Exiguobacterium sibiricum 7-3: one gene and its partner. The protein of the gene in region 2 interacts with the protein of the main gene of each other region in a pairwise test. Links are inferred from orthologs where the notes say so. Each region holds a gene or a part of one and is shown on either strand. Other genes may lie near its edges.

The links.
Region 1: the proteins of P402_RS0101850 (region 2) and ndk interact in binary tests that used the Escherichia coli proteins (3 or more experiments, as listed by UniProt). The link is inferred for Exiguobacterium sibiricum 7-3 from one-to-one orthologs.

Annotation. Positions count from the first base shown.
Region 1 is NZ_KK211190.1:1,257,329-1,260,235, forward strand. It holds ndk (nucleoside-diphosphate kinase), read left to right. Parts: upstream 1-1,199; coding sequence 1,200-1,616; downstream 1,617-2,907. Other genes in the region: P402_RS0107270 (demethylmenaquinone methyltransferase), read left to right, coding at 1-141; P402_RS0107275 (polyprenyl synthetase family protein), read left to right, coding at 143-1,105; P402_RS0107285 (CheR family methyltransferase), read left to right, coding at 1,757-2,530; aroC (chorismate synthase), read left to right, coding at 2,553-2,907. UniProt on the Escherichia coli protein: Major role in the synthesis of nucleoside triphosphates other than ATP. The ATP gamma phosphate is transferred to the NDP beta phosphate via a ping-pong mechanism, using a phosphorylated active-site intermediate.
Region 2 is NZ_KK211190.1:166,491-176,966, reverse strand. The notes cover bases 6,534-9,327. They hold P402_RS0101850 (uracil-DNA glycosylase), read right to left. Parts: upstream 8,364-9,327; coding sequence 7,704-8,363; downstream 6,534-7,703. Other genes in these bases: P402_RS0101840 (NAD(P)H-dependent oxidoreductase), read right to left, coding at 9,219-9,327; P402_RS0101845 (WecB/TagA/CpsF family glycosyltransferase), read left to right, coding at 8,446-9,168; P402_RS0101855 (Cof-type HAD-IIB family hydrolase), read left to right, coding at 6,845-7,651; P402_RS0101860 (hypothetical protein), read right to left, coding at 6,534-6,719. Outside these bases: flagellar motor stator protein MotA, read left to right, coding at 1-90; P402_RS0101890 (flagellar motor protein MotB), read left to right, coding at 65-838; P402_RS0101885 (DUF420 domain-containing protein), read right to left, coding at 923-1,456; P402_RS0101880 (dihydrolipoyl dehydrogenase family protein), read right to left, coding at 1,460-2,887; P402_RS0101875 (DUF1499 domain-containing protein), read right to left, coding at 2,884-3,261; P402_RS0101870 (sensor histidine kinase), read right to left, coding at 3,359-4,744; P402_RS0101865 (response regulator transcription factor), read right to left, coding at 4,741-5,433; more of P402_RS0101860, read right to left, coding at 5,457-6,533; more of P402_RS0101840, read right to left, coding at 9,328-9,851; P402_RS0101835 (MarR family winged helix-turn-helix transcriptional regulator), read right to left, coding at 9,968-10,426. UniProt on the Escherichia coli protein: Excises uracil residues from the DNA which can arise as a result of misincorporation of dUMP residues by DNA polymerase or due to deamination of cytosine.

The DNA of each region.
Region 1 (2,907 bases), 1.1 Mb from region 2 along the record:
AATTGGCTGCAAGAGTCGACCGAAGTCTTTTTAGATCGTGTCGAGCTGAAGCAACTGTTTGAACAGGCCGGTTTTATGCAAGTTGAAGTAAAAGCATTTGCAGGTGGGGCGGCTGCAATGCACCTCGGAAAGAAGTGGTGAGATGTCACTGCATTCAATTTATCGAGATGTAACAAAAGAAGTTAATTTAGTGGATCAATTTTTAGTCAGTCATATCGCATCAAACGACCCGACAATCGATGCGGCCGGACAACAATTGCTTCAAGCAGGCGGCAAACGGATCCGGCCTGCCTTCGTTCTGTTGGCATCAAAATTTGGTCGGGCAGACCGCGATGAACTCGTGCGTGTCGCAGCCAGTCTTGAACTGGTCCATATGGCCTCGCTTGTTCATGATGATGTGATTGATGATGCCGAATTGCGACGTGGAAAACCAACCGTCATGCAACACTTTGATGAAGAAGTTGCCCTTTATTCCGGTAATTTTTTATTTGGTGAAGCGGTTAAATTGATTGGTGAAGTCGGGAAACCGGAACTCGTTCAAGTGATGGTCCATACGATGCGCGAAATTTGTGAGGGTGAAATCGAGCAGATTTACGATCAGTACGACTGGGAACAATCCATCAAACGGTATATCAAGCGGATTGAACGCAAAACGGCGATCTTGATTGAAGCCAGCTGTCACCTTGGGGCGATCGTCGCGAACTGTTCACCGGAAGATACAAAGGCATTACGACAATTTGGGCGTGACATTGGTCTAGCTTTCCAAATTGCAGATGATTTGCTTGATTTTACAGCCAAGCGGACGGAACTCGGAAAACCTGTTGCAGAAGATTTACGGCATGGCCATAAAACTCTGCCAGTATTTTATGCTTCAGAAGATCAAGATTTCTTTCAAGAGTTGCAAAAGATCCGTTCGATGCCGAGTCATGAAGAGGTCGCTCCGTTACTAGACCGGTTGCAGCAATCAGATGCTTTGGAGCGAACGCAACAAACGGTCGATTTATATATTCGACGGGCCATTCTCCGCTTGAATCATCTGCCGAAATCGTCCGCAAAACGTTCTTTGGAAGAGGTCGCCCGATATGTTGGGAAACGTAAAGGTTGAAAAAATGTAAAAAATTTCTTGCCGCTTGTCCATTTACGCAGTAAACTTACTATGTAAGCGCTTTTTTATCTGTATTTCATAGGGGGAACTAGTAATGGAGCAAACATTTTTAATGGTAAAACCGGATGGCGTTGAACGAGGTTTGATTGGGGAAATCATCGCTCGTATCGAACGTAAGGGATTCGTAATTCGTGAAATGAAAATGATGCAAGCATCTGAAGAATTGGCACAAGCTCATTACGCGGAACACGCAGAAAAACCATTTTTCGGAGAGTTGGTCACTTTCTTGACATCTGGTCCAGTCGTCGCGCTTCGTGTTGAAGGCGAAGATGTCGTCACAGTTTCACGGATGATGATCGGTAAAACGAAACCGACAGAAGCACTTCCAGGAACGATTCGGGGTGATTTCGCGAACACGATGAGTGAGAATGTCATTCATGGTTCAGACAGTGTTGAAAGTGCCGAGCGTGAACTCGGTCTTTGGTTTCAAGGACAACCATTAAACGTATGATGGCGGCAAGACGATTGAGCAACTGCTCGATCGTCTTTTTTTGTTTTTTGGAAAGGAAATAGCTTTATGCTAAGATAGAAAATAAGACAGGGAGTGCCTTGAAAGCAATCCCGTAAGAGAGAGGATTTGTGAGGTGGACTATGCAGGATTATGAGCTTTTCATCCAACGTTTCTTAAAAAAATCAGGAATTGATTTAGGACAATATAAAGAAGCCCAGATGAAGCGGCGATTGACAGCGCTACGCGATAAAAAAGGATACAGTACATTTGCTTCTTATATGCAGGCGATGGAAAAAAGTGCGACATTGTATGAAGAATTTTTGGATCGCATGACCATTAACGTCAGTGAGTTTTTCCGGAATCCGATTCGGTGGCAACAACTCGAACAGGACATCTTGCCGGTTTTGCAAGCCCGTGCTCATGGACGGATCCGGACATGGAGTGCCGCCTGTTCGACAGGGGAGGAACCGTATTCGTTAGCGATGATCTTAAACGAAAAGATGGATCCTGCACAATTTACGATTCAAGCAACGGACTTGGATGACCTGGTCCTGGAAAAGGCCAAACAAGGCCGTTACGGGGCATCTGCTTTAAATGAAGTGGAGGAAGCGCGAAAAAAACGCTATTTCATCGAGCAAGAACAACAGTTTGAAGTCGTTCCTGAAATCAGACGTCTCGTCCGGTTCAGTAAACATAATTTGTTGGGTGACCGATATGATACAGGATTTGATTTGATCATTTGTCGGAACGTCTTGATTTATTTTACAGAGGAAGCCAAGGCGCATGTCTACCGGTCGTTCGTCGAAGCCTTAAAACCGGGCGGTATTTTGTTTGTGGGTGGGACAGAACAGATTTTTCAACCGGAACGGTTCGGTCTGAAGATGAAGCAAAGCTTTTTTTACGAAAAAATCTAAGGTAAGAGGGGGATGAGGCAACATGCGTTATATGACAGCAGGTGAATCACACGGTAAAGGATTATCGGTTATCATCGAAGGAATCCCTTCTGGTCTTATCATTGATTTTGACAAAGTACAACGTGAGATGACGCGCCGTCAAGGTGGCTATGGTCGTGGACGGAGAATGCAGATCGAACAGGACGCGGTAGATGTCCGTGGAGGAATTCGACATGGCTATACGACGGGGGCACCCATCAGCCTGTTCATTGAAAATAAAGATCATACACACTGGACACAAGTCATGCAGGCAGAACCTTTGCAAGAAGAGCTGGAACGGCCGCGCACGCTAACCCGTCCCCGACCGGGACATGCGGATTTAGTCGGCGGATTGAAGT
Region 2 (10,476 bases):
GAATCTCCTAAAAACCTGGAGGATAAGTTACTTGTCTATCTGACACCGAAGGAGCGTGCGACGTATGAAACGGAAAAAGAAGCCGCATGATGAACACATTTCCGAAGGCTGGCTGATTCCTTATGCCGATCTCCTTACCTTGTTACTCGCTCTGTTCATCGTTCTTTTCGCTTCGAGTAACGTCGATGCCGTCAAACTGAAAGCAATGTCTCAATCGTTCAGTTCTGTCTTCAATGGTGGTTCAGGCATGATTACGAACAGTTCCTTATCGACCTCACAGGAAGAAGAGGACTCGAAAAAGACTGATGCCCGAACGAAAGCACAAAGCTATGAAATCGCTGAACTCGAAAAAATCAAAGAAGAAGCAAATGACTACATCAAACAGCAGAAGCTTGAAAAAGACATCAAAGTTGAGGTCACGAATGAAGGGCTTGTCTTTACGATCCGTGACCGGGCCCTCTTTTCACCTGCCCAAGCAGATGTAAAAGGTGATGCGATTCAAATCGCTCAAGGCATGAGTACCCTGCTTGTCAAAGCAGGACAGCGTCAGATCCAGGTTTCGGGTCATACGGATAACATTCCGATTAATACCGTTCAGTATCCGTCGAACTGGGAACTCAGTGCAGAACGGGCCATCAGTTTCATGCGTGCCCTTCAGCGGAATCCACAGCTTGCTCCAAAACGATTTACGGTCAGCGGATACGGAGAGTATCAACCGATTGCTTCAAATGATTCAGAAAACGGTCGCAGTCAAAACCGGCGTGTTGAGGTCTTGATCCGTCCACTAATTGACATCAAAGCACAAAATGTCTTGGATAAAACGAAGGTAAAACCGTAATCTCCTTTGCTGTATGACGATTCGGCAATCAAAAACAGGCCCACTCCGAGAAAAATCGGAATGGGCCTGTTTTGATGTGCGGTTTTAATAGTACGGACGAATCATCACATAGACGATAACACCCGTGAGACTGACATATAACCAAAGCGGCATCGTAAAACGCGTCCACTTCTTATGTTTCTCAAAATTTTGATTCAATGCATGAGCGAGCGACATCAAGACGAGCGGAACGATGACCGCTGCTAAAATGATATGCGAAATCAGAATAAAGAAATAGATGGGACGGACAAACCCTTCTCCGCCGAACTTCGTCGATTCACTGACCGCATGATACGTCACGTACGAAATCAAGAATAACGTCGTCGTCGTCATGGCACCGCCGATAAAGCGACGGTGATTGATCCGGTTTCCCCGACGGATCGAAATCCAGGCACCGAGCAACAACATGAACGTGAAGCTGTTGAAGATGGCGTTTAAAAAAGGAAGCAGCGTCCAGTCAAACCCGTCACCGATCTGTAAAGGCGGTGCAAAAAACAACAGCGCGACCAACAGATTGATGACGAGCGTCAAGAGGATGACGACCGGAACGAAATTACGTTTTTTAGCAGATTGTTGCATGTATTATTCTCCTTGTTTCCAATCAAAGTATCGTTTTAACCATTTTGGCAACGGACCGTCAAAGAGACGTTCACGCCAGTATAAATCAGCTGCACGTTGGACCGCAGCACCACGAATCGGATACGGATGAACGACACGGGATAACTGACCGACCTTATCTTTACGAGCCATCGCATAAACGACTTCCTGCATCCATTCGCCGGCTTGCTCACCAATTGCATGGGCACCAATCAGTTTACCGCGTTTATCGGCAATCAGTTTGACGCGTCCTTCCGTCCGACCATTGATGACAAACCGATCGACTTCATCAAGTCCGGTTTCGTAAACTTTGATGTCGCTGTATTTTTGACGTGCTTCTTCTTCTGTCAGTCCCAGGTGGAACAGTTCAGGTGTCGTAAACGTCACCCATGGAACGGCACGGTAATCTGGTTTAGTACGTAAGCCGAACAAAGCGTTCGTAACGACTGTTTTCCCTTCAAGACCAGCCACGTGCGTAAACGGCAACGATTGAATCGTATCACCGACAGCAAAGATATGACGTTGGTTCGTCCGAAGGGAACCATCGACTTGAACATAACCTTTTTCAACATGAACACCTGCGCGATCAAGGCGTAACGCATCAATCCGCGGCTTCCGGCCAACAGCCACGAGTACGGCATCCGTTTCAATGACACGGGATTCTTCGCCTGTTTTGACTGTGACTTCGATTCCGTTCGCAGCTTTCCGGACACTTGTGACGGTCGTATCCAAATGGAGTGTCAATTCTTGTTCGATTTGTCGTTGTAGTACCGTGACCATGCTGCGGTCTTCTTTTGGCATCAAGGATTTAGCACCTTCAATCACGGTCACTTCCGTTCCGAGATGGGCATAGGCTTGCGATAATTCGAGACCAATCGCTCCGCCGCCGATGACCAGCAATCGTTCAGGGCGTTCCGTTTGTTCAAAAATCGTCTCATTCGTTAAGTACGGAATCGTATCAAGCCCCTCAATCGGCGGAATGATCGGCTGTGATCCCGTCGAAATCGCGAATTTCTCTCCGACAACCAGTTGACCCGCTACTTCAACTTCATTGGCACTCAAGAAACTGGCTTCGCCGATGTAAACATCGACACCAAGCTCTTCGAACCGTTTCGTTCCGTCATGCGACTGAATGATATTCCGGGCACGGTCGACGCTTGCTTTTGTTTTGCTGTACACTGCGTCTCCGTTTAATGTCACGTTGTATTTGGCTGCCGTCTGCTTCATGACATGGACGTCATGTGCAGCTTCAATCAACGCTTTTGACGGGACACAACCGTAATGCAAACAATCTCCACCTAAATGTGTATGACGCTCAATCAATGCGACATGGGCACCAAGACTGGCTGCTCCTGCCGCAATTGTCATTCCGGCTGCTCCACCACCAATTACGACCAACTGATAACTTTTCATCGGGAAGCCTCCTTATATCGTGCCGAAATGTCTTCCATTCGTTTTCGGTTAACGCCCCAGTCGGAATAGCCGACACGGGAAGCTGAGCGGAAATGAATTTTTTGAGAAGCTTCGTCGAAATAAAATTCAACATCATCTTTAAAACGAAGGACTTTACTCGAGAAGACAACATGAATGTACGTTGGATCTTCTTTGACTACTGTCACCCGGTCAAGACTTTGAAGAACTCGCATGATTTGAAATTTTGATTCTGCTAGATTTCCGTTGAACGGTAAAGGTGTCATCTTCAACGCTTCTTTATCCGTCTGTGTCGATACCGCGTTCGGTTTCCCTGTAAGCGGACTTAATCTGCCGTTCGATACGCCAAGTGCCATGACTGATTCCTCCATTCGTTTCGTCTTGCTGTAAATCGTTATCCTCATTTCACTTTACCAGTTCAGTTTCGAAAGCGCTTCTCATTTGACTTTCCCGTTATGCTTTCGTGACCGGCAGGAGGATCGTTGCAATCGCTCCGCCTTCCGGTTGATTATCGATGAACAATTTCCCTTCATGTGCTTCAACCAGTTCACGGCAAATTGCGAGACCTAACCCTGTTCCACCTTTCCCTTTTTGAACCTGATAAAACTTTTCCGTGACATGTCTGAGGTGATTTTTAGGAATACCGGGTCCTTCATCGCTGAAAGATAAAAAGAGGACACGTTCTGAGCGGACAAGGCGAATTGTGATTTCGCCGTCAATCGGCGAAAAGCGGATCGCGTTATCCAGTAAATTTAAAAAGACCTGTTTTAAACGGTTTTCATCGTAAAGACCAATCACCTGTGCCGGCAATTTGCGGACAATACGGATGTTTTTTTCTTCCAGTTTTTGACGCAATTGTGCCGTTACCGTTTCAATGATTTCAGTCAAATTTACTTCCTGCCGGTATAAGACGAGCCGGCTCGTCTCCAGTTTCGAAAAATCAAGCAACTGTTCCACTAACGAAATCAACCGTTCCGTCTCCGAATGGATGATTCCCATCCCGAGCGACGCTTCCTCCGGTAAACGTTCCGGTTCTGCCAGTAATGTTTCACTCCATCCTTTAATGGAAGTGAGCGGTGTTCGTAACTCGTGCGAAATCCCGGAGATGAACTCATCCTTCAATGTTTCCTGTTGCTTGATCTGTTGTCCCATATAGTTGATCGTTCGGGCAAGTTCCCCCAGTTCAAACGTATACTCCTCATTGACCTTGACGTCATAATGCTGTTTTGCGATTTGATCGGATGCACCGATAACTTCCTGAATCGGTCGAACGATCGACGAAACGAGACGGGAGGAATAAATGTAGGCCAGTCCCCAAATCACGACACCTAATAAGAAAATCGCCAAACAAATTTCAATGACCCGTTGATCAATCTTGGCAAGCGACGTCGTATAACGTAGCGCTCCTGTCGTCTGTCCGAAGGATACGATCGGTTCCGCCACCTCAAGCAGATGTTCATTCGTCGTCGGATCATCATAACGTTTTGTGATCGTTCCACCGCTCAACAGACGTGTCACTTCCTGTTTCGTCATATTCCGTTTCGAGACGAAACCTGTCGACGAATAGCGGGGAATTCCCTTCACATCCAATACTTCAATTTCCGCATCTGTGTAGGCATATGAATCAAGCACGTCATGAATCGTCGCTTCTGAGTCTTGAAAATCATAAGCCAGACCACTGTTTGCAAATAAGATGGCACTTGCATTGGCATGCCGTTTCAAGACATCTGTCGCCGTCACATAATAATAGTTATACGTCACGAAGGATAAAATTCCGATGACCAGCAAAACCGTTACCGTAATGATCGTCATGAACCGCATCAAAATCTGTCGTTTCATTTTTCGTTACGCCACTTGTAGCCGTGTCCCCATAACGTCTCGATGAACTCGGGTTCTGCTGGATTTTCTTCGATTTTCTGACGCAGGCGCCGAATGTTGACGTCGACCGTCTTACGGTCTCCAAAATAATTTTCGCCCCACACTGCATCGAGCAACTCATCCCGGGACATGACCTGATCTTCATTTTTAATGAAATGGCATAACAAATCGTATTCTGTCGGTGTGACTTCGACATCAACACCTGCTTTTTGGACCCGCTTTGCTCCGAGGTCAATTCGAAAAGGACCTGAGATCAGTTCACGGGGTTGTTTTCGGCGGCGAAGTGTCTCGACTCGGCGGAGTAAGGATTGAATACGCGCCAACAGTTCAGCCGGGCTGAACGGCTTCGCAATATAATCATCCGCACCGACACTGAGTCCCATGACTTTATCTTCTTCGCGCGTCCGTGCTGTCAGCATGATGATGCCGACGACTTCATCTTTCGAGCGGGCTTGTTCACAAACCGCGAATCCGTCGACTTCCGGCATCATGATGTCGAGCAGCAGGATGTCGAACGTTTGCTGCTCAAAGTAGTCCAATGCTTCCCGTCCGTTTTCTGCTTCAATCACTTCATATCCTGCACGTTTTAAATTAATGACGATGAAACTACGAATCGCATGTTCATCCTCGGCCACTAATATTTTAGTCATCTTATTTTCCTCCTGCTTTTACTTTATTCCACGAGCGCTACGTTGGCAGCGTACTCTTCATAGGATTGATTGGTAGAGATGACATACACGTAATCAATGCCTTCTTTAATTTTCTTCTTGCGATGGCTGGCGATATATTGAGTTTTTGGAATGATCTCCAGCTCAAAATCAATTGTTCCGGTCTCCCGGTTGATGAACCGGACCCGGTTGTCCTTTTTCTCAATAGTTTCACGCGTCGCCCAGTTTGCGGGAAAACGCATCACGAAATTGTATTCGAGATCAATGTATTGCTCTTCCCGAAGCTCAAATCCACTTTCGAGAAATGGCTGAACGTCGGATCCATTCCACGCATAATAAGCAGTGATTCTTGGTTTTTCTTCAGACACGCGTCCTATACTTCCTTCAGGCGTGTATTGATGTGCAAATTCGATGACACCGTCCTGGTCAACGTCTTTCGGGAACGTATACATCGGCTCGACAATTTCTGATGTCTCACCCCAGCGGACGGATGTCAGCCGGGCTTGTTCGAGCTGAAAGACGAGCAAATGCATTTTTGCCTCACGGGTAAAGGAGACGAATACACCTTTTTTCTTAGCCGGATTCACGGTATCAATTTCAAATAGATCATGATCCGCAAATAAATCGCCTTCTTTGACTGGCAATGTGACATCTTGTCGGTTGGTCGGCTTCAAGGCTTCCTCATAATACACAAGTTCTGTCGTCCGTCCTTTTTTGAGTAATACCATATCCTGACGTCGATCTTGATTCAAATCGGCAATCGTCAATCGATCATATGTATCGATTTTAGTAATGTTAATCGATGGCTTCATCAAATCTTTCAGGAGATAGACCGTATTCTCTTCAAGACTCGTCACACCAATCATCAGTTGATTCACTTTTTTGGATTCATCGAGGATGACGTGAAGTTGATCAATCGATCGGCCTGTCGCAATCGGCTGGCTCACACGTAAAACCCACTTGTTCTTCAGACGTTCGTGGACCAACACCTTGATTTGAAATGTCCCTCGCTGTTCAATCCGATAAAACGTAATGGCTTCATCACGTCCATCCCGGTTCAAATCAATCAATTCATACAGCCTTGAAATAGATTGATTCCGCGGTGCCACGATTTCCGCCTCTGTCGGAAGATCGGTATCGATTTTTGCTTTTAACGACTTTTCCCATTCCGGTAACGCCGGGTGTTCGAGTAATGAAGCAGGATGGGGCAACGTAAGACCGCATCCCGCCAAATATAGGGTCGATAAGAAAATTACAAAATATTTCATCAGACTTAAATCCTTTCCATACATGCTCTTCTCAAACTTTATCACACTCTTTCAAGCGAGAGTATATTGTGGAAGAAGAGTCAACTTGTTAAGATGTAACAGATATTCGAAAGGGGTTTATATTTATGGCTTACGAAATGATTGTACTTGATCTTGACGATACATTATTGACGAGCGACCATACGATTTCTCCAAAAACGAAAGAATCGTTACTCGATGCACAGCGTCGCGGAAAAAAAGTGGTGCTTGCGAGTGGTCGTCCGACTTACGCTATGATCGATTTGGCAAAAGAGTTGGAGCTTGCCCGATACGGCAGCTATATCCTAAGTTTCAACGGGGCTTCCATCATCGACTGTAAAACAAATGAGTCCCTCTTCTCCAGTACCCTTCTTCCGGAAACCGTCCATCGTCTCTACGATTTAAGTAAACGGGAAAACATCGACATCCACACGTATGTCGGACACGAAATTTTGACGGAGAGAGCGAACGCCTTTACGACAATTGAAGGGGAACTGACGGGAATGGATGTCATTACTGTGACGGATTTCAAAGCATCCATCACAGAGCCGGTCGTCAAATGTTTGATGCTTGCGGAAGAAAATCGTTTGGCCGAAGTCGAGCAAAAACTTCAAGTCGAGTTAGCCGGTGAGCTCGCTGTCGCCCGCTCGAAGCCATTTTTCCTTGAGTTTACGGAAGCTGGCGTGACGAAAGGAACGAGTCTTGCCCTACTCGCTGAACGTCTCGGAATCAAGCAGTCGGATGTCATTGCCTGCGGAGACGGCAACAATGATTTATCGATGATCGAATGGGCCGGGCTTGGTGTCGCGATGGCGAATGCCGCCGATACTGTCAAAGAAAAAGCACAGTACATGACAGCTTCTAATGATGAGGATGGCATTGCCCTCGTCATCGAAAAATTCATGATGGACTGAACAAAAAAACCAATTTACTCCACAAGGACGGAGTAAATTGGTTTTTCATGTGTTATGACATACACCAATCGATCGGTGTTCGATTTTGCTGCTGTAACCAGTCATTGGTTTGCGAATACGGTCGACTGCCAAAAAAACCGCGGCTCGCCGAAAGCGGGCTTGGATGAACGGATTCGAGAACGAGATGCCGGTTCGTATCAATCAAACTTTTTTTACTTTTTGCGTGATTTCCCCAGAGAATGAATACAATCGGTTGCTCCTGTTGTCCGAGCACTTCGATGACGCGGTCCGTAAAGGATTCCCAGCCTTTTTTCGCATGGGAACCCGCTTTTCCAGCTTCAACGGTCAGTGACGTATTCAACAGAAACACCCCCTGCTGCGACCAGGCTTCAAGATTGCCCGTCGTCGGCACAGGACATCCGATATCGGACACTAATTCCTTGTACATATTACGTAAAGACGGCGGAATCGCAATGCCGTCATTAACGGAAAAGCTTAATCCATTGGCCTGATTCGGTCCATGGTATGGATCCTGACCCAGGATGACGCAACGGACATCCTGCGGCGCCACCGCGTCAAACGCATGAAAAATCTGATCCTTCGGCGGATACACCGTCGTTTCCCGGTAAGCGGTCTTGATAAAATCCCATAATCGGATAAAGTAGTCTTTTTCTTTCTCTTCTTTTAAAATCTCCTGCCAGGCTGCATGCATCCCGATCGCTCCTTTTTTTCAGTCTCAAGCCCCTGTTCGTCCGGCCCGATTCTGCTATGATGAATAATGAGGTGGAATAAAGATGATTCAAACAACACAGTTATTTGGTTTGCCTTTTGTCGACGCAACACCGTCGAGTTGGTATACCCATATTAAAACGATTTTACACAATAACGAAAAAGCCTTTCTTGTTACAGCTAATCCCGAACTGGTCTTACGTTCTTTGCGCGAACCCGCTTATAAGCATATCTTACAACAAGCAACGTTCATCACACCTGACGGAATCGGTGTGACGGCAGCCAGCAAACGAATGGGACAACCGCTCACTGCGACGTTGCCCGGAATCGAGACGGCACGGGAGTTGCTTCGAACAGCCGATGCTTTGAAAAAACGGGTCTTCCTGCTTGGCGGACGCCCGGAAGTCATGAAGTCGCTGATCCAGCAATTGTCGATTCGTTTTCCTGATATCCAGTTCGTCGGAACCTTTCACGGATTCGGCAAAGAAGCAGAAGCCGCAAAAGCGATTCAATCGGTCGAAGCTGATTTGATTTTGGTGGCCCTCGGCGCGCCGAAACAGGAAGAATGGATCGCATCCGTTTACGACCAGGTGGATCACGGTCTTTTCATCGGTGTCGGAGGTGCATTTGATGTCTGGTCGGGTCACAGTAAACGTGCTCCGAAGCTGTTCCGGAAGCTGAAGCTCGAATGGCTGTACCGGATTTCCAGTCATCCGCGCGGATTGGAGAAATTAAAGGACTTGTTCCTTTTTGCGTCGCTCGTCTTACGGAAAAAAACTCATTTGTAAACGCAAAACACCCGCTGTCCGGTTGACCGGACAGCGGGTGTTTTCGTTTCTTATGCGTTGACTGTTGAGAATGAACGACCAAGTTCTTTTGCTTCTGCGATTGCTGCTTGTTTGATTTCTTCTGCTTTTTCTGGATTCATTGCCATACCTTCGATGAACAATGAGTTGTAGTCCGTTACGCCAGTGAAAGCGAGTGCTTGACGGAGGTAGTCATCTCCGAAGTTGAGGCCAGAACCAGTGTATACGCCGCCTGTTGCTTGAATGTGGAGCGCTTTTTTGCCTTCCATCAATCCTTTAGGACCTTCTGCCGTGTAAGCAAATGTTTTGCCTGCAAGAAGAACGCTGTCGATGTACATTTTAAGACGTGCTGGGAATGAGAAGTTCCACATTGGCGTCACGAATACATATTCGTCCGCTTCCATATACTGCTCCAGGTGTTTCGTCATTGTACCGACTTTAGCGATTTCAACTTCTGAAAGCTCTTCGCCTGTTGCGAATTTGCCCCATGCGCTGAGTACGTCTGTATCGATTTCTTGGACATCTTCTTTATATAGATCAAGGACTTGAACTTCAGCGTTCGGGTTAGCTGCTTTGTAGCTTTCGAGGAAAGCTTCACCAGCTTGAAGGCTGAATGAATGTTCTGTTGATTTCGGGTTTACAGTTACATAAAGTAATTTAGTCATTTTTATTTCTCCCTTTTATCTAAAGTAATTTCTGTAAGTAAATATACCAACACCATTTTCTTTTGTCAATTAGTTTGATTTCAAAGAAATCAACAAAAAAAGCTTAATCATGATGATTAGGCTTTTTCTGAGTGTTTATAATGGTCTGCGCGATGACCAATCCGTTTTAACTGGTCAATCAACTGTTCTTTTTCTGGAATCGAAAGATCACTGAACAAGTCCGTGAGGAACGCTTCGTGCTTTGGAAAAGTTTCTTCCATCAGTTCTCTTCCGGCCTCCGTCAGTGTTCCGAACGTCACGCGACGATCCGTCGGGCAAGATCGTCGGGCAAGAAGCCCCCGATTCTCTAATTTATCCACGACATATGTGACACTGCCACTTGTTAATAAGATTTTATCGCCGATTTGTTGGAGTGGCGTATCTCCTTTGTGGTACAACAATTCGAGAACACCAAATTCCGATAAGTTCAGCTGATGGGTCTTGATGTCTACCTTCACTTGTTCTGCTACTGCATGCATTGTACGAGATAGAACAACGAGCATTTTTAATGCCAGCTTCGAGTCTGTCGATTCCATTTTACGTTCGCCCCTCTTTATCTTGATTCGAAACAATCATAGTCCTCTTT